3 regions of the Salinivibrio sp. IB872 genome follow, and region 2 is predicted to be linked to each of the others. Evidence: predicted binding sites of a transcription regulator. Region 2 holds the regulator's gene; each other region holds the start of a gene.
The links. The regulator CRP, encoded in region 2, controls carbon source genes, mostly activating them, when cyclic AMP is high. The targets are predictions, from matches to a motif close to TGTGANNNNNNTCACA.

Region 1 (5,562 bases), on a different contig from region 2:
GTATTCTTGGCCCCCATTCTAGCTCGAACGCCGTGATCGATGGCGTGGTGAACAACCTATCACCTGATTCTTTGGTTGAGCGTGACTTGGCAGCCAATCCATTGCCGATCCTTGACGGCGAGCTTGCCGGTGGCCTTCGTGGCGGCAGTGATCTGAATGAACGTCAACAGCAAACGTTGGCGCTTTCTGACCAGTTGATCAACGAGATCCAACAAAGCGATACGCTAATCATCGCCGCCCCGATGTATAACTTCACGGTGCCCGTACAGCTGAAAGCGTGGATTGATCTTATTGCCCGTGCTGGCGTGACATTTCGCTATACCGAAAATGGTCCTGAAGGCTTAGTGACAGGTAAGCGCGCTATCGTTGTCACCACACGAGGTGGGATGCACAAAGGCGGTAACACCGATCACGTGACAGGTTATATGCAAACCGTACTTGGTTTTATCGGTATTACAGACGTTGAATTTGTCTACGCGGAAGGCCTCGCCATGGGTGAAGACTTGGCCAGCAAAGCCATTGACGATGCAAAACAGCAGCTCAAAAAACTGGCTTCTTAATCGCAAAAGACCCATTGTTTGGTGCAAACGCCTGCCAATGTGCAGGCGTTTAGGTTAGCAAGCGCGCGAGGATTGGTGATCCGCGACGCCAATGTTACCATGTGCGGTCTAATGCAGGTGGTTGAGCCTGCTTTCTTTTCTTTGATCAGATTGGATGCGATTGTGACCGACACCGCCCAGCCAACGTTTTTTATCTACGACTTTGAGACCTTTGGCACCCACCCGGGTAAAGACCGCCCTTGTCAGTTTGCCGGCGTGCGCACTGATAGCGACTTCAACGTTATTGGCGAGCCCTTAGTGCTGTTTTGTCAGCCACCGAATGATTATTTGCCCGCACCAGAAGCCTGCTTAATTACCGGGATCACACCACAGTTAGCGGTGAAAAAAGGCTTACCTGAGCCCGAATTTATCGCCCGTATCCATGAGGCGCTCTCTCAGCCAAATACCTGTGTCTTCGGATATAACAATGTACGCTTTGATGATGAGGTGACCCGCTACACGTTGTACCGTAACTTTTATGACCCATACGGTTGGAGTTGGCAAAACGGAAATTCACGGTGGGATTTACTCGATGTGATGCGCGCTTGCTATGCGTTGCGCCCCGAGGGTATTGAGTGGCCGCATGATGAAAATGGCAAGCCAAGCTTTAAGCTGGAAAAACTCTCGGTTGCCAACGGCATTGAGCACAGTAATGCGCATGATGCTATGGCGGATGTGTACGCCACCATTGAGCTGGCCAAAAAAGTAAAAGCTGCACAACCGCGTTTATTCAATTATTTGCTGACCCATCGCCATAAAAACAAAATCAAAACCCTGATTGATGTGGTGAATATGACCCCACTGGTTCATGTCTCGGGTATGTTTGGCACCGAGCGAAGCAACACCAGTTGGATCGTGCCAGTTGCTTGGCATCCTGAAAATCCCAATGCGGTGATCACCATTGATTTGGCGCGAGACCCAGCACCGCTTTTTGAGCTTGATGTCGATGCGCTGCGCGAGCGTTTGTATACGCCTCATCATGCACTCGCGGAGGATGAATTACCGGCACCACTGAAACTCGTGCACATCAACAAATGCCCGGTCTTAGCTGATGCAAAAACGCTACGTCCGGAAGATGCTGCGCGCTTAGGGGTAGATCGCGAAGCCTGCTTGCGTCATCTAAAAGCGCTCAAAGCCGCACCAGAGCTAAGAGAAAAGCTGGTTGCCGTCTTTGCCGAATCAAAACCCTTTGACGATCAGGACGTCGATAGTGCCCTATATGCAGGCTTTTTCTCGAAAAGTGATCAAAGTGCGATGGAAATTATTCGTGCGCGCGATCCTGAAAATCTTGCCGCGCTCGATTTGAGCGTTGACGACTGGCGCATAAAGCCGCTGCTATTCCGCTATCGCGCGCGTAATTATCCGTGGACACTGACTGACGCTGAGCAGCAAAAGTGGTTTATGCACCGTCGCGACTATTTCGAGGCCCACTTGCCTGCATACATGGAAAACTTACAGCAATTGGTCGATGCTCACCAAGACGATGAACACCAGCTGAAGATCCTCAAAGCGGTGTACCACTATGTGGAATCCTTGGTCAGTTAATTTTGCTTCCCTTGCCGTGGTGTCATCGGAGCCATTGGCAAGGGAAAGCCTACTATCTTTCTGATAGATAGTCGCTTTTAAAAATTTCCTCACACGCTGCCCAACTTCGTCTACCAAAAAAAACGTCCATATTCTAGTTGCAGAACCGTGATTTGAGTCCACACTTTTAAAAAGAGTATCGTGTGGAGTGGGCTCAATTATGACAACCAAAGTGAATACGCGCTGTTATCGATTTGCGGATGTTGATTTCGAACCAGAAAGCAGAACCTTATATTGGACCGACCAAACCATCACGGTACTGTCCTACGAAGAGTCACGCATGCTAGAAATGCTTTGCTACTACGCGGGAGAAGTGCTATCCAGCCGCACGCTATTTAAGCAAGTTGCATTACCGGATAGCTCGTTTGCGCAGCACCAAAGTGTGGTGACGTCTTTAATGGCAAAGTCCTATCGTAACGGCAAAAAGTGCTTGCCCTTTGAAGTGGTGGGCGAGTTTGGCTACCGCGTTGCCTTGCCCCAACAAACCCTGTCGCATCGACCCGCACCGAGAACGCAACCACAAGCCGATGAGCCACCATCGCTCGCGAAGCCAGATGATTTACAAGCGGCAGACTTTAGTATCACCAAACCACTGATTGTACTACTTAGCGCTGCAACCGTGATTATTGGAATAACAGCATTACTCACTTGAGCTTTTACGTTTGTGGGCTAAAGAGCCGACAGGATCTCGTCGCGAGCTTTTTATTGACTAAATGGAGGCTACATGGGAAAACGGTTATTGCTATTGCTACTATACATAATTCTCCTGCCTCTCTCCGACACATGGGCAAAAAGCGACAATAACCAGCTAAACGATGCTCCAGAAACACTCGTGATCCATATGGGTGAGCTGCCGGGCTTAATTAATCTTGACGGGTCAGGGCCATTCGTGGATTTTGTACGCTTTCTCGATGACCAAGATCCGAACACGCAAATCGAAATCACCGTATTTCCCATTCATCGCGCGATTAATGGCATCGTACAAGGCAGTGCCGATTTAATGCTGCCCGCCGTGCGCCCAACGAAAACAGTCACCGATTTGCCCTTTGCATTTAGCAGTGAGTCGTTTGGCGATGTCACCCATGTTTTATATACCCATAAAAATAATCCCCTCCCCGTTGATGTCCTATGGGCTAATCCGGAACCTTATACGATTGAGGCGGTACCCTATTACATGCCGTTTAAAGTCAAGCGTTCGCACAGTATTGAACAATCCTTGCGCCGTCTTGCCGCTGGCCGCATTGATGGGTTTGTCTGGGCGCAAGAGGAGGCCGACATGGTGCTCAAGCAGTTAGGGCTAACCAATATTCGCCGCGCACATTTTGCTGATTTTCAAGATGTATTTGTGATCCCCAAAGGAGAGAAAGGTCAGGCCATTGATGCCTACCTCACCGCGTTGATCACTCGCCTGCGTGACAGTGGCGCATTAGCGCGTGAGTATTATAAAGTTCATCGCCCCTACGTGGACTGGCAACCGGAATAGCAAGCTTCGCGACTGTATTTAAAAGCCATCATAGTGACTGTATTTACAGGCTTAAAAATGTTGACGTCACTCTAAGTTTGAGCAACAAGATCATATTTGCATTGCATGCGTGATATTACTCACACATTTATCAAGATCGCTTCTCTACACTGATAGGCCGTTAACCATTTAGAAGTGATGCTATGCGAACCGCACTCATTGACGCACTGACACAATTGCCAGACTCACTACAGAGCACCGTCTCGGAATGGCTTCACGCATCGGCGTTTGATGCGACCTTTACGCCCGCGCAAGTGGCAGATATGGAAGCCGCGAGTGGCCTGTCTGGCGCGGCATTGCGCCTTGCTTTACTCCCGCTGGCCGCAGCCTATGCTGTGACACCCATTTCTCGTTTTAATGTTGGGGCGATTGTCAGAGGAGAAGATGGCACCTTATACCTAGGTGCAAATATCGAACTGACTGGCGTTCAACTCGGACAAACCGTGCATGCAGAGCAATCTGCGATCAGCCACGCATGGACCAAAGGGGCGACGCGCTTAACCGACATCACCATTAATTACAGTCCTTGCGGCCATTGTCGCCAGTTTATGAACGAGTTGAATGGTGCTGAGGACTTAGTGATTCAACTGCCTAAATCGGACGCTAAATCACTGCACGCTTATCTTCCCGAAGCATTTGGCCCTGCCGACCTAGGTATTAAAGCGCGACTGCTTGCCGACCTAACGCAAGGCTTAACGGCGGACGATATTGACGATCCTCTGCTTAAACAAGCCGTTGAAGCGGCGAACATTAGCCATGCACCTTATTCGGGCAACTACAGCGGTGTCGCGATTGAAACAAGCGATGGCCGTGTATTTAAAGGAATGTATGCCGAGAATGCGGCCTTTAATCCGAGTTTGCCTCCGCTTCAAGTTGCTTTAATTGCCGCCAATATGGCGGGCTACTCGTGGGATAAGATTGCCTCTGTGGCATTAGCCGAAGTGGTGAACAGCACCGTGAGTCATCTGGCCGACACTCAAGCAAGCTTGGATGCCATTAATCCCGACATTCCCTTGTTATATGCAGGGTTAAGAGCTTAATACAAAACATAAGGCCGCATTGATTTCTAGTCGCTCTGCGGCCTGTTTTACGCTACTATCCGAGCATCTTTTTTCGGATAACCACAGCGATGAAACAAATTCATAATCCCATCCAAGGTGCTGCCTGGATGTTGATCGCCGGCCTCTGTTTTGCGCTGGTTAATAGCCTCTCACAATACGTCAGTTTTAAACTCGGCTTGCCGTCAACCACCGTTGCCTTTATTCAATATGCGATCGCACTGGTTGCCATGATCCCGTGGCTGAAACAGCTGGGTGTACGCCACGCATTAAAAACAGAACATTTAGGAAAACACTGTCTGCGCGTGTTTATCTCGGTGATTGGCATTCAACTGTGGCTGTGGGCCCTCGCTTACCCTGTACCGATTTGGCAAGGTATTGCTCTACTGATGACTTCTCCCTTATTTGCCACCATTGGTTCTGGGTTATTTTTACGTGAACGTGTCGGTATCGCTCGCAGCTTAGCAACCCTCGCGGGTTTCTGTGGTGCGATGATTATCTTGGAGCCTTGGTCAGAAGGATTTACGTGGGCCACCTTATTGCCTGTCGGCGCTGCGTTTTTTTGGGCCACCTATTCGTTGATGGTCAAACGTTTATCCGCCTATGATCCGCCAACAACTATGGTGGTCTACCTGTTGCTATTGATCACGCCTTTTAATTTGGTGCTTGCCGTACCGGATTGGACGCTACCAGCAAGTGCGACAGCATGGTGGATGCTGATCGGTGCTGGCCTGCTCACCGCCTTAGCCCAATGGGCCATCGCCAAGGCCTATGCCGTTGCAGATGCTTCATTTGTTCA
Region 2 (5,562 bases):
CGGGTAAGTCTACGCTGATCAAACTTCTTGCTGGCACCTTGCCAGCCATGGCTGGTGAGCTCAGTTACTCCCAAGGGGTAAAAATTGGCTATTTTGCGCAGCATCAACTCGATACCTTGCGCATTGACGAAACCCCACTGCAACATATGAATCGCCTTGCGCCCACCACAGCCGAGCAAACGCTACGTGACTTCTTAGGGCGCTTTGGCTTTCAGGGTGATAAAGCGCTTGAGACCATTGGTCCCTTTTCGGGAGGCGAGAAGGCACGCTTGGTATTAGCGTTATTGGTGTGGCAAAAGCCTAACCTGCTGCTGCTTGACGAACCGACTAACCACCTTGATTTAGATATGCGCCAAGCCTTGACGCTTGCCCTACAATCGTTTGAAGGGGCGATGGTGATCGTAAGCCATGATCGCTTTCTGCTGCGCGCGACCACCGACGATCTTTATCTTGTCGACAACGGCGCGGTGCAACCCTTTGACGGTGACTTACACGACTACCATCGCTGGCTTGGCGAGCAACAGCGTGCCGACCGCGCGGAAAGTAAAAAACAAAACGCCGATGACAAAGCCGCCCCCCAGCAACGTCAGGTCGATCGTAAGGCACAAAAGCGTCGCGAGGCCGAACTTCGCCAAAAAACCGCGCCACTTCGTAAAAAAATTGACAGCCTAGACACAAAAATCGAACAGCTCTCTGCCATTATTGCCGATGCAGAGACCAAACTGGCCGACCCAACAATTTATGGCGCAGACCAAAAAGCCCAACTCGCGCAACAATTACAACGCCAGGCTGATGCCAAATCAGCGCTGGAAGAGGTAGAGCAAGAATGGATGGAGCGACAGGAAGAACTGGAAGCCATGGAGGCGGCATTCAATCAAGCCTAATTCCCGGCCAAGCGAATGCAGCCGACCTGTGGCAGTTTTGTTTGCAACACTATGGCAAGCAAGACGTCAAACAGGCGTGTCTTAAATTGCAAGATCAGCATCAGGGCAACGTCAACCTTGCCTTGTTGCTGGCTTGGCTAGAAAGCCATGGCTATGGCCTTGCCCCAGAGAGCCTCAGCCAACTTAAACAATCGCTCAGCCGCTCTGAGCATTTGCTGATTGCCTACCGCAACCTACGTCGCGATATCAAACCGCGCGTTGGCGCGGGACAATATAAAAAAATGCTGAATTTCGAGCTCAGCCTCGAGAAGTTCCAACAACAAGACCTCATCCACGCCTTGAATCAACAAACATGGCTGACCGAGTCGCCCTCGCCGTTGGCGTATTATTGCCGTCAACTCTCGCCCTCGGCCAAATCGCTCTATCCCACTCTGCGCGCCGGTGTGGTTAAAGAAGATGATCAAGGAGACGCTGATGACGCCTTTTGAACCGATTCCCAGCGCCCGTAATCCTCATCTACAAACCATCATGCCACGGCTGATGCGGCGGCAACCCGTGATCTCTCCTTTGTGGCAACAGCTGGATTTACCGGATGGTGATTTCGTCGATCTCGCTTGGACACAGACGCCTCAGCCCGGCCAACCGATAGTGGTGCTTTTTCATGGCCTCGCTGGCAGTTTTCATAGCCCGTACGCGAATGGATTACTGGCTGCTTTTCAGCGCCAAGGCTGGTGCGGTGTGGTGATGCACTTTCGTAGTTGCAGTGGCCGCTTAAACCGCGTCCCGCGCACTTATCACTCAGGCGAGACACAGGATGCGCGCTATTTTTTGACCACATTACGCATGCGTTATCCTCAGCATCCTATTCATGCCGTGGGCGTATCGCTAGGCGGCAACATGCTGGTGCGCTATTTGGCAGAGTATGCGGACGATCCGATTGTCTCCAGTGGCTGCGCAGTGTCACCCCCCTTAGACCTTGCCGCCTGCTCGTTACGCATTCAGCAAGGGTTCTCACGTGTCTACCAAGCGTACCTACTTCGCTCGATGCGACAAACCCTGTCAGATAAGCTCACGCGACACGCCCAAGTGGGTCGCTGGCAAGCAGGCGAGCAGCCCCGTATTTCGACCTTATTCGAGTTTGATCAAACCGTCACCGCACCACTGCATGGGTTTGAGGACGCACATCATTACTACCAGCAATGCAGTGGCTTATCCGTGTTGCCTGCGATCCGCGCCCCTTTGACCATCATTCATGCCAAAGACGATCCTTTTATGACTGATGCGGTGATCCCAACCACGCCATTACCGGCCAATATACGCTATCAACTCACTGACCATGGCGGACATGTTGGGTTTGTCACTGGCCATTGGCGTGCACCGCGTTTATGGTTGGAAGAGGCAGTGCCCGCGTGGATAGCTGAGCAACTCGACACCTGATGCCCCAATCGTCACGATAAATTGTGACTAAATCGACATAGACACACTGCACCTACACGCATAATTCGGTAAAATGGGAGCTAATTCACAACCTAAGCATGGAGATGGCGTCCGTGCCATCCCGATGTCAGCAAAAGGTGATGTAGTATGATGGTTCCATGGCAATCTGTGCCAGCCGAGACCTTGACCAATTTAATTGAACACTTTGTGTTGAGGGAAGGGACAGATTACGGTGAGCAGGAAGTCAGCTTTGCTGAGAAAGTTGAACAAGTGCGTGAACAATTAAAATCCGGCGACGCCGTGATTGTATACTCTGAGCTGCATGAGACAGTGGATATTCGTCGTCAGCGCGATCTCAGACCGTAACACCGCCTCCCCTTGTGGGCTGCGGTGTAAATTCAGACTGATCAATGACAGGGCTCGTCATGTCGGCTAAACACCCAATCATCGCTGTGACCGGTTCATCCGGCGCAGGCACAACCACGACCTCCGAAGCGTTTCGTAAGATGTTCAATATGATGAACATCAAAGCCTCTTGGTTAGAGGGCGATAGCTTTCACCGCTTCACGCGGCCAGAAATGGATGTTGAGATCCGTAAAGCCCGTGAACAAGGTCGTCATATTAGCTACTTTGGCCCCACGGCCAACGACTTCCCACGCCTTGAGCAATTTTTTAAAGAATATGGCGAACAAGGCACAGGTAAATACCGTCGTTATCTACACACCTTTGATGAAGCCGTGCCTTATAACCAAATGCCGGGCACCTTCACTCCCTGGCAAGATCTGCCTGAAAATACCGACGTATTATTTTATGAAGGCTTGCATGGCGGGGTGGTGGATGGTGACGTCAATGTCGCCCAGCATGTTGATTTACTGATCGGCATGGTGCCTATCGTTAACTTGGAGTGGATTCAAAAGTTTGTCCGCGATACGCGCGACCGAGGCCATTCCCGCGAGGCCGTCACGGACTCGATCGTGCGCTCCATGGATGATTATTTGCACTACATTACGCCGCAGTTTTCTCGCACGCATATTAACTTCCAACGTGTCCCGACCGTAGACACATCCAACCCGCTGAATGCAAAAGGGATCCCGTCACTCGACGAAAGCTTTGTCGTGATCCGCTTTCGTGGTATGAAGAACGTCGATTTTCCTTACTTACTGCAAATGATCAGTGGCGCGTTTATGTCTCGGCACAACACGCTGGTCGTGCCCGGCGGTAAAATGGGATTTGCAATGGAGCTGATTATTCGCCCCTTGATCCAACAGTTGATTGAGAAAGGCAAGATAGGTTAACCGCCGTAGCGCACTTAACGTGTATTACTTCTCAGGTCGTGATCTTAGCCACATTTTTGCCGAATTTTTAGGCGGTTGGCTTAGATCAAAATCAAGAAATCCAGATAGAAAAAAGATACACTCTTGTTAACATACAGTGAGCTTGTAGCCTGCGCCAAGACCTCGTATTCTGTGCATTGGACTGATGGGTTTCCATTCAGACAAAGACAGGACGTCGTTGCCGGGCAACACATGCAGAGGAAATAAGTTATATGGTTCCAGGAAAACCTCAAACAGACCCTACACTCGAGTGGTTCCTTTCACATTGTCATATTCACAAGTACCCGTCCAAAAGTACTCTGATCCATGCAGGGGAAAAGGCGGAGACCTTGTACTACATCGTGAAAGGTTCTGTGGCCGTACTAATCAAAGATGAAGAAGGCAAGGAGATGATCCTGTCTTACCTTAACCAAGGTGACTTCATCGGCGAACTTGGTCTGTTCGAAGAGGACCAAGAGCGCACCGCATGGGTACGTGCGAAATCACCTTGCGAAGTGGCAGAAATTTCATTCAAGAAATTCCGCCAGCTGATCCAAGTTAACCCAGACATTTTGATGCGTCTATCCTCTCAGATGGCGCGTCGCCTGCAAGTGACCAGCCAGAAAGTGGGAGACCTTGCCTTCCTGGACGTGACCGGCCGCATTGCGCAAACCCTACTGAACTTGGCGAAGCAACCTGACGCCATGACTCACCCTGACGGCATGCAAATCAAGATCACACGTCAAGAGATTGGTCAGATTGTTGGCTGTTCGCGAGAGACGGTTGGGCGTATCCTTAAAATGCTGGAAGAGCAGAACCTTATCTCAGCTCACGGTAAAACCATTGTGGTTTACGGCACACGCTAATCCTCGCGTGTTGCGACAAAACCGGCGTTTTTGCGTCGGTTTTTTTATTTTTATTGACTGAAAACTCATTAACCAAGTTCTACACTTCAAAAACGACCAATCTAACAACTGATTAACAGGATGTCGTTTATGAGAAGCTTACGTCAAACCCTTGCTGCATTGCTACTCGCGGCGGTTTCTTCAACTGCTGCGGCGAATATCACCATTGTCCATCCAGAACCACGGGCTGGCTCTGCCCTCGATTTATACGCTATCGACTTGATTGAGTTTTTAGCGGAAAAATCAGGTGAGTCTGTCACTTTACAAGCCTTTCAAGGTCAAATTGGCTCTCAGTCTCGTAAAGTGGAAATGCTAAAACAAGGACGACTGACGGTAGATTGGCTCGGGGCCGACCGTACCCTTGAGTCAGAGTTACTTCCCATCCGTTATCCAGTCTTTCGGGGTCTATTAGGCCATCGCTTGTTCATTACCAATCAAGCCACCGAACCCAAGCTTGCACAAATCAGTGACCAAGCAGGGCTCAATAGTCTGACCATGATCCAAGGGCAAGGCTGGGCGGATGTGAAGGTCTTGCAGTCGGCGGGATTTCGGGTTCGAGAAATCTCAAGCTTTGAGAATATCTTTAAAGGCGTCGATACCGGACGGGCCGACCTCTTCCCGCGTGCGCTTATCGAACCTTTTAGCGAGCTGGCAGAGCGACCTCAATATACAAATCTGTTGGTTGATCCGCACTTAATGCTGATCTACCGCTTCCCAATGTTCTTGTTTGTATCGCCCCAAAACCCAGAGGTAGCGACCATGCTCAACGATGCCTTTGCGGCCGCCTATCAAGACGGATCCTTCATCGAATTTTTTGAGAATGCCCCTCTGGTAAAAGAGACCTTTGAGAAAGCCAATATTGGTGAGCGCACGTTTATTCGGGTCGACAACCCACATCTGAGTAATGAGACTCAGGCAATTGACGATAAATTCTGGCTCGATATTGAAAGTCGCTAAACACCGCCAACCAAAAAAGGAGAGCATCGCTCTCCTTTTCTTCTCTCGCCACTATTGATGCGTACT
Region 3 (5,562 bases), on a different contig from region 2:
TGATGACGGCGACAGTGCGGCTCCAAGGTTTTAGCCACTTGATGCATTTGCCAATAGGAGGCGAATAGCACCAGTGATGCGGTTTCGCCTTCCAAATACTCAAGCACTTTGTCGCTAAGCACATCGGTGAACTGTTTTGCTTGTGGCTCACAGGGCATCGCAGGCACTATCAGCCTTGCTTGATTGGCATAGTCAAAGGGGGAGGGTAACGCCAAATAGCGCGTGCCATCGCTTTCGCTTAGACCGACTTGGCGACAAAAATAGCTAAACCGATTGAGTGCGCGCAATGTGGCAGAAAACAGCCCGACACCGGCTGCCCGTGACCACAGCATTTGATCAAGACGCCAGCCGACTTCTAACGGCGAGACGTGGACCCAGCGGTCATCTTCGCGCTCTTGGCAACGCTGTACCCAGCGCGCGAGAGGTGCACCTTTGTTTGCGTTGGGTTGTGCCATCAGTGACCAGACTTTTTCTAGGTTCTCAAGCCGTTGTAAGAAAAAGGCACTTTCCGCAAGCGCAGGGTCGGCGAGCTTGGCCGATATGTCATTTTCTTTCAGTCGCTCGTTGATCAAATCGTGAATTTTCGCCAAGCTTTGGTTGGCTTTTTTACTCGCCTGCTTCAATTGCTGGCAGGGTTCTACCAAGGCGTCAGGCAGTTCGCCATCAACAAAACGGTAGCAGCCATCCCCATTGAGGGGTAACCCACTAATAATTTGGTTGGTGTCGCGTAAAGTGGGGATCAGCACTTGGATCGCGTCTAATAAGCTATCCACGAAGCGGTTTGCGCGCTTCATATCCGCGGTATTACCGAGCTTAACCGTGGCTTGGTTGAGCTTTTCCAGCCATCCAGTCGCCCCGAGTAAACTGGCATTGGCGGCAGAAAAGTCGCGCGCGACCGTCGGCAAATGGTGGGCTTCATCAATCATATAAAGACATTGCTCTGGCTCGGGCAAGATCACCCCGCCACCTAGCTCGAGATCAGCCAATAATAGACTGTGATTGACGACCACGACATCCGCTTTGTCCATCGCCTCGCGCGCTTTAGCGAAGGGGCACTGACGATGAGCGTGCAACCCAGCGTGGCAAGTATGTTTGTCTGATGCAATGGCTTGCCAGAGATGATCGGCAATCGGCTTGGGCCAGCTATCACGGTCGCCATCCCACTTTCCGCGGCTAAATGCCGAGTACATATCATTGAGTAGCCGTTGCTCGTTTTGCTTGGGCTTTTGGGTGAACAGCGCGCCTTGGATGCTGTCTGTATCCGCCACCGCACTCAATTTGTGTGCACAGCAATATCGTTGACGCCCTTTTGCCAGAATAAAATCAAACGGTTTTGGGCAGATGCGACGAAAAAATGGAATGTCTTTATTGGCTAACTGCTCTTGCAAAGCCACTGTCGCGGTCGAAATCACCACTTTTTTATTGTTGTTTAGCGCAAAGGGGATGGCCCCCATAAGATAGGCCATCGATTTGCCCACACCCGTACCCGCCTCCGCCACAAATAGCCGGCGCTTGTTGTCGTAATCGCCTGCTAGCGTTTTTGCAAGCTCTGCCACGAGATAGTTTTGTACCTTTCTAGGGACAAAATGGGGAAGTTGCGCTTGTAGGGTTTGATAGCAGGCGCGGATGTCTGATTTTACGGCAGGGCTGAGCATCAATATGTCCGGCTTAAGGGAGAATGGCGCGCAGTATAGCACGACTCAAAAACGTGAAAACGATCCCGAACTGCAAGATTTCTTTACATTAATGAGATCCCAATCACGAATTTATATTGAACCAATTTGCACTATCTTGCTGATCTGTCTTGTGATTAGAAATACACCTGATTTAAGTGATTGATTGGTTATATATTCTGAATTTCACGGTTATAAGTTGATTTATCGATATATTAATCTGTTTTGTTGTGTTGTTAACTTTCATCAAATTTGCTGGTTTTGTAACCGTAAACTGTGATCTTAATTCAGGTGGGGTGGCTAACTGTTTGTTTTTTATGTTTTGTGGGTTATGATTTGCGCGGTTTCGGGCTAGTTGACAGAATCCAGAATGTTCTGCACGATTAGCCACGAAGTTTCAGTGGTCTGGCATTTTGTTCTTCGCAGCATTATGACAGCCACCATATAACAGAGTTCCATGAAGGAACTCATAATGACTAAATAGAAAAGGCAGTGGATTAACCATGAAAAAGACTATTCTAGCAATGGCAGTTCCAGCTCTGCTGGCTGCTGGCTCAGCATCTGCAAGCATCAACCTGTATGACGCAGACGGCGTTAAAGTAGACGCGTCTGGTGCAGCAGAAGTTCAATACTTCCAAGCTATCGGTGAGAACCAAGACGGTCAATGGCGTCTAGATGACGGTGACTTCGCGGTTAACACTGAAGTTGCAGTTTCTGACGACCTAGCAGCTATCGGTCACTTCGCATTTAAATTCGAAGACAGCACCACCAAAAATGACGAGCTGTACGTTGGTTTTAAAGGCAGCAACTGGGGTACTATCACCTTCGGTCGTCAACTGCTGATCAACGATGACATGGGTATCACCAAAGATTACGAGCTTGCATCTGCGAACAACGGTACTTTGCGTACCGAGGGTGATCAAGTAGCCAAATACGTTTATGACAACGGCACTTTCTACGCAGGCTTCTCTACCCTGCAAAACAGTGATGGTAAAGAAGGTACTGACGAGTACAAAATCTATGACGGTCGTCTAGGTTACCGTGTTGCTGACATCGATATGCGTGTTTACTATTTCTACGCAGATGATGCTGCTGCAAACGCAGGCAATGATGACTACGCCTACAACTCAAAAGGTGACGTAGAAAACTACAACTTCGAAATCGAATACAAAGGTATCGAAAACGTAGGTCTTGCGGCTTCTTACGGTGTAAACACCGTAGATACTGGCTCTAAGAAAACCGATACTGACTACTTCTCAGTAGCGGCTGACTATACCCACGGCAAAACTACCTTTGCTATCGGTGTTGATAACCAAGACAACGACAGCGGCAAAGACGTGACTGGCTACTACGCGAACGTAACTTATGCACTGCACAGCAATGCAAAAGTTTACGCTGAAGTAGGCGACAACGACGGTGACAAGCAAGACTGGGGCTACGTTGCAGGTATGGAAGTTAAGTTCTAATCGAGCTTAACAATACCGCTACAATATGTAGTACTCGTTTTAAAAAGCCGCCTTCGGGCGGCTTTTTTATTCATGGTTTTGGCGAATCAGTGAGAAAAGAATAATGAAGCAGTTGAAATGGGCTGGACTAGCGTTGGGTGTCACCCTGTTGTCAGGTGTCGCTCAGGCCGCAACGATTACCTCAGCACGGGGGGTCGAGTTTTTAGTGATTGATGGCACCGAAGTAAAATTTGACAGCTGGGCACCTCAGCAAAGTGTTGAACTAAGCGATGGCACACACCAGTTAGTGATGCGCTACGAAGGGGAAGTCAAGCGCGGCAGCAAAGATGTTGTTTTTACCTCTCGCCCTTATGTGTTTGATTTTAATGTCGATGGACGTGATGCCACCATTGATATTGATACCCGCCTTTCGGTACAAAGCCAAGCGTCGAGCTATTTTGCTTCAGGCCCACAATGGCAAGCGGAGTTCGAGAGTGGCGAGGTGATGCCGTTGAACGCGACTGAGCTTAAAGGTGACGGTTTTGCTGCTTACGCAAATATGGAAGCGTTAGTGGCAGACTATAACCGCGCCAATGGCATTATTTTCGACCAAGGTGAAAGCAAAAACCTCAATGATGTTTTGGTCGAAGTGGATGAGGAAGGCAAAGCATCCATCAAGGGCGATGCGCTCTCACAACTTAAACTTTGGTATACCAAAGCTAGCGATCAAGAACGCAAGTCTTTCCGCCGCTGGATTATTGACCAAGAATAATGTGGCTTCGTTTGACGCAAACGCAAAAAAACGCCCAGCCAAAGCTGGGCGTTCGTCGCTTAAACAGCGAGAGACAGGCTACAAGCGAAAGTAGACCGACACAGCATCACCGATTTAGTGAGGGTCCGTCGCAACACGACGCTGCGCGGGATCGTGATGGTAATAATTTGATGTACGACATTGAGGACAACGTTGCTCTGCCGCATCTTGCATCAAATCACTGAGCGGTATTTGGCTCTCACAATCGGCGCACAGGCCGTAGATTTCCAAATCCATGGCACACAAAGAGGCGTCCACTTTCTCCAAACGATCGCCTAGGCAACGAATCGCGCCTGGCAGGCTTTGACTTTCTTTAATTAAGTCAGTCACATTGAGATTATCGCATTCCTTTTCCCAATCTTCTCGTAATCGAGTGGTTAAGGTTGCGATCAGCTCCGCTTGCTCGGTTTCGAGCTCACGCCGAAGCTGTGCGAGGGTTTTTGTATCCATGGTCAGTTCGCTTGATTGGCTGAAATGACGTTTATCATGGATCACCCACCCCACTTGTTACCCTGATGTAAATCAAGAATAGCGATAAAACCTTACAAAAGGTCCGTTTTTAGCGCTCGAAAGCTGAGCTATAGTAGCGCTTCACTGTTGTTAAGTTGTTGTGAGTAGAGATAACAAAATGGAACATGATTTTAAAGAGCCGTATAGTCTGAAGTATTTCATTGGATTTTTACTGGTACTCCTTATTCCCACCTTGCCAGCAAGCCTGACTTGGATGGGTATTTTGTTTGGTCGTTAATTATCCTGGTGGACCGCGTTCAGCGGTTAAATGCAGTATTTTGCTGTACTGGCCGGGTGAGGGTCACTACACTTGTTAATGTGTTTCATTTCACTGTCAGGCCAGAACTTTGCGAGACCACAGCATGCAACACTCACTGCCATCTTCTTCCCCCCGTTGGCGCTGGCTTTGGAATAGCCTTGGTTGGCTGTGGGTCGGTTTAGGCACAGCGGGTATTTTTTTACCGGTGCTACCGACGACGCCGTTTTTACTGCTCGCGAGTGGCTGCTTTATGCGTGGTTCGCCTCGTATTGCTAACTGGCTGCATGCACATCCTACCTTTGGGCCTATCTTGACTGATTGGTATCAAAAACGCGCCATTAGCCGTAAGGTAAAAATACGGGCCACCGTGATGATACTGGCCAGTTTCACTTTTTCTATTTATATCGTCAGCTTTGCTTGGCTAAAAGTCATGCTGCTAATTTGCTTAATTGTGCTGTTATGCTGGTTTCTCCGTCTGCCCGAGACAGAATCTGTTGCCGCCTCGGCTGAAAATTCATAACATTGCGGTTTGCGTTTTTTTACCGGCGAGTATTGGCCATGAGCAACGACAGCTTGAATGTCATTAAACAAAGCATCAAAACCATTCCTGATTACCCAAAGCCCGGGATCCTTTTTCGCGACGTAACCAGCTTGATGGAAGATCCAATCGCCTATCAGGCAACCATAGATACACTCGCGAACCAGTATCGTGACATGGGGTTCACCAAAATCATCGGTACCGAATCGCGCGGTTTTTTATTTGGCGCTCCACTGGCACTGGCGATGAAATTGCCGTTCGTCCCGGTACGAAAACCCGGTAAGCTACCCCGTGAAGTTATTAGTGAAAGCTACCAACTTGAATAT

Region 1: cdd (cytidine deaminase) is a predicted target of CRP. The motif match lies at 3,775-3,790, and genes of this name have one in related genera.
Region 3: dinG (ATP-dependent DNA helicase DinG) is a predicted target of CRP. The motif match lies at 1,748-1,763, and genes of this name have one in related genera.

What each region holds. Positions count from the first base shown of each region.
Region 1 covers NZ_MUFO01000012.1:24,685-30,246, forward strand. Annotated here, with positions in the region: gene BZJ18_RS06910 (FMN-dependent NADH-azoreductase) at 1-560, shown strand, start outside; gene sbcB (exodeoxyribonuclease I) at 723-2,144, shown strand; gene BZJ18_RS06920 (winged helix-turn-helix domain-containing protein) at 2,344-2,835, shown strand; gene BZJ18_RS06925 (ABC transporter substrate-binding protein) at 2,908-3,666, shown strand; gene cdd (cytidine deaminase) at 3,849-4,745, shown strand; gene BZJ18_RS06935 (DMT family transporter) at 4,835-5,562, shown strand, end outside.
Region 2 covers NZ_MUFO01000002.1:206,805-212,366, reverse strand. Annotated here, with positions in the region: gene BZJ18_RS01965 (ABC transporter ATP-binding protein) at 1-884, shown strand, start outside; gene BZJ18_RS01960 (TIGR02444 family protein) at 827-1,372, shown strand; gene BZJ18_RS01955 (hydrolase) at 1,359-2,321, shown strand; gene BZJ18_RS01950 (YheU family protein) at 2,469-2,687, shown strand; gene BZJ18_RS01945 (phosphoribulokinase) at 2,747-3,616, shown strand; gene crp (cAMP-activated global transcriptional regulator CRP) at 3,868-4,500, shown strand; gene BZJ18_RS01935 (hypothetical protein) at 4,630-5,496, shown strand; gene BZJ18_RS01930 (DUF1338 domain-containing protein) at 5,548-5,562, opposite strand, start outside.
Region 3 covers NZ_MUFO01000021.1:14,106-19,667, forward strand. Annotated here, with positions in the region: gene dinG (ATP-dependent DNA helicase DinG) at 1-1,655, opposite strand, end outside; gene BZJ18_RS10255 (porin) at 2,177-3,139, shown strand; gene BZJ18_RS10260 (YccT family protein) at 3,243-3,890, shown strand; gene BZJ18_RS10265 (hypothetical protein) at 4,005-4,379, opposite strand; gene BZJ18_RS10270 (YbaN family protein) at 4,802-5,218, shown strand; gene apt (adenine phosphoribosyltransferase) at 5,257-5,562, shown strand, end outside.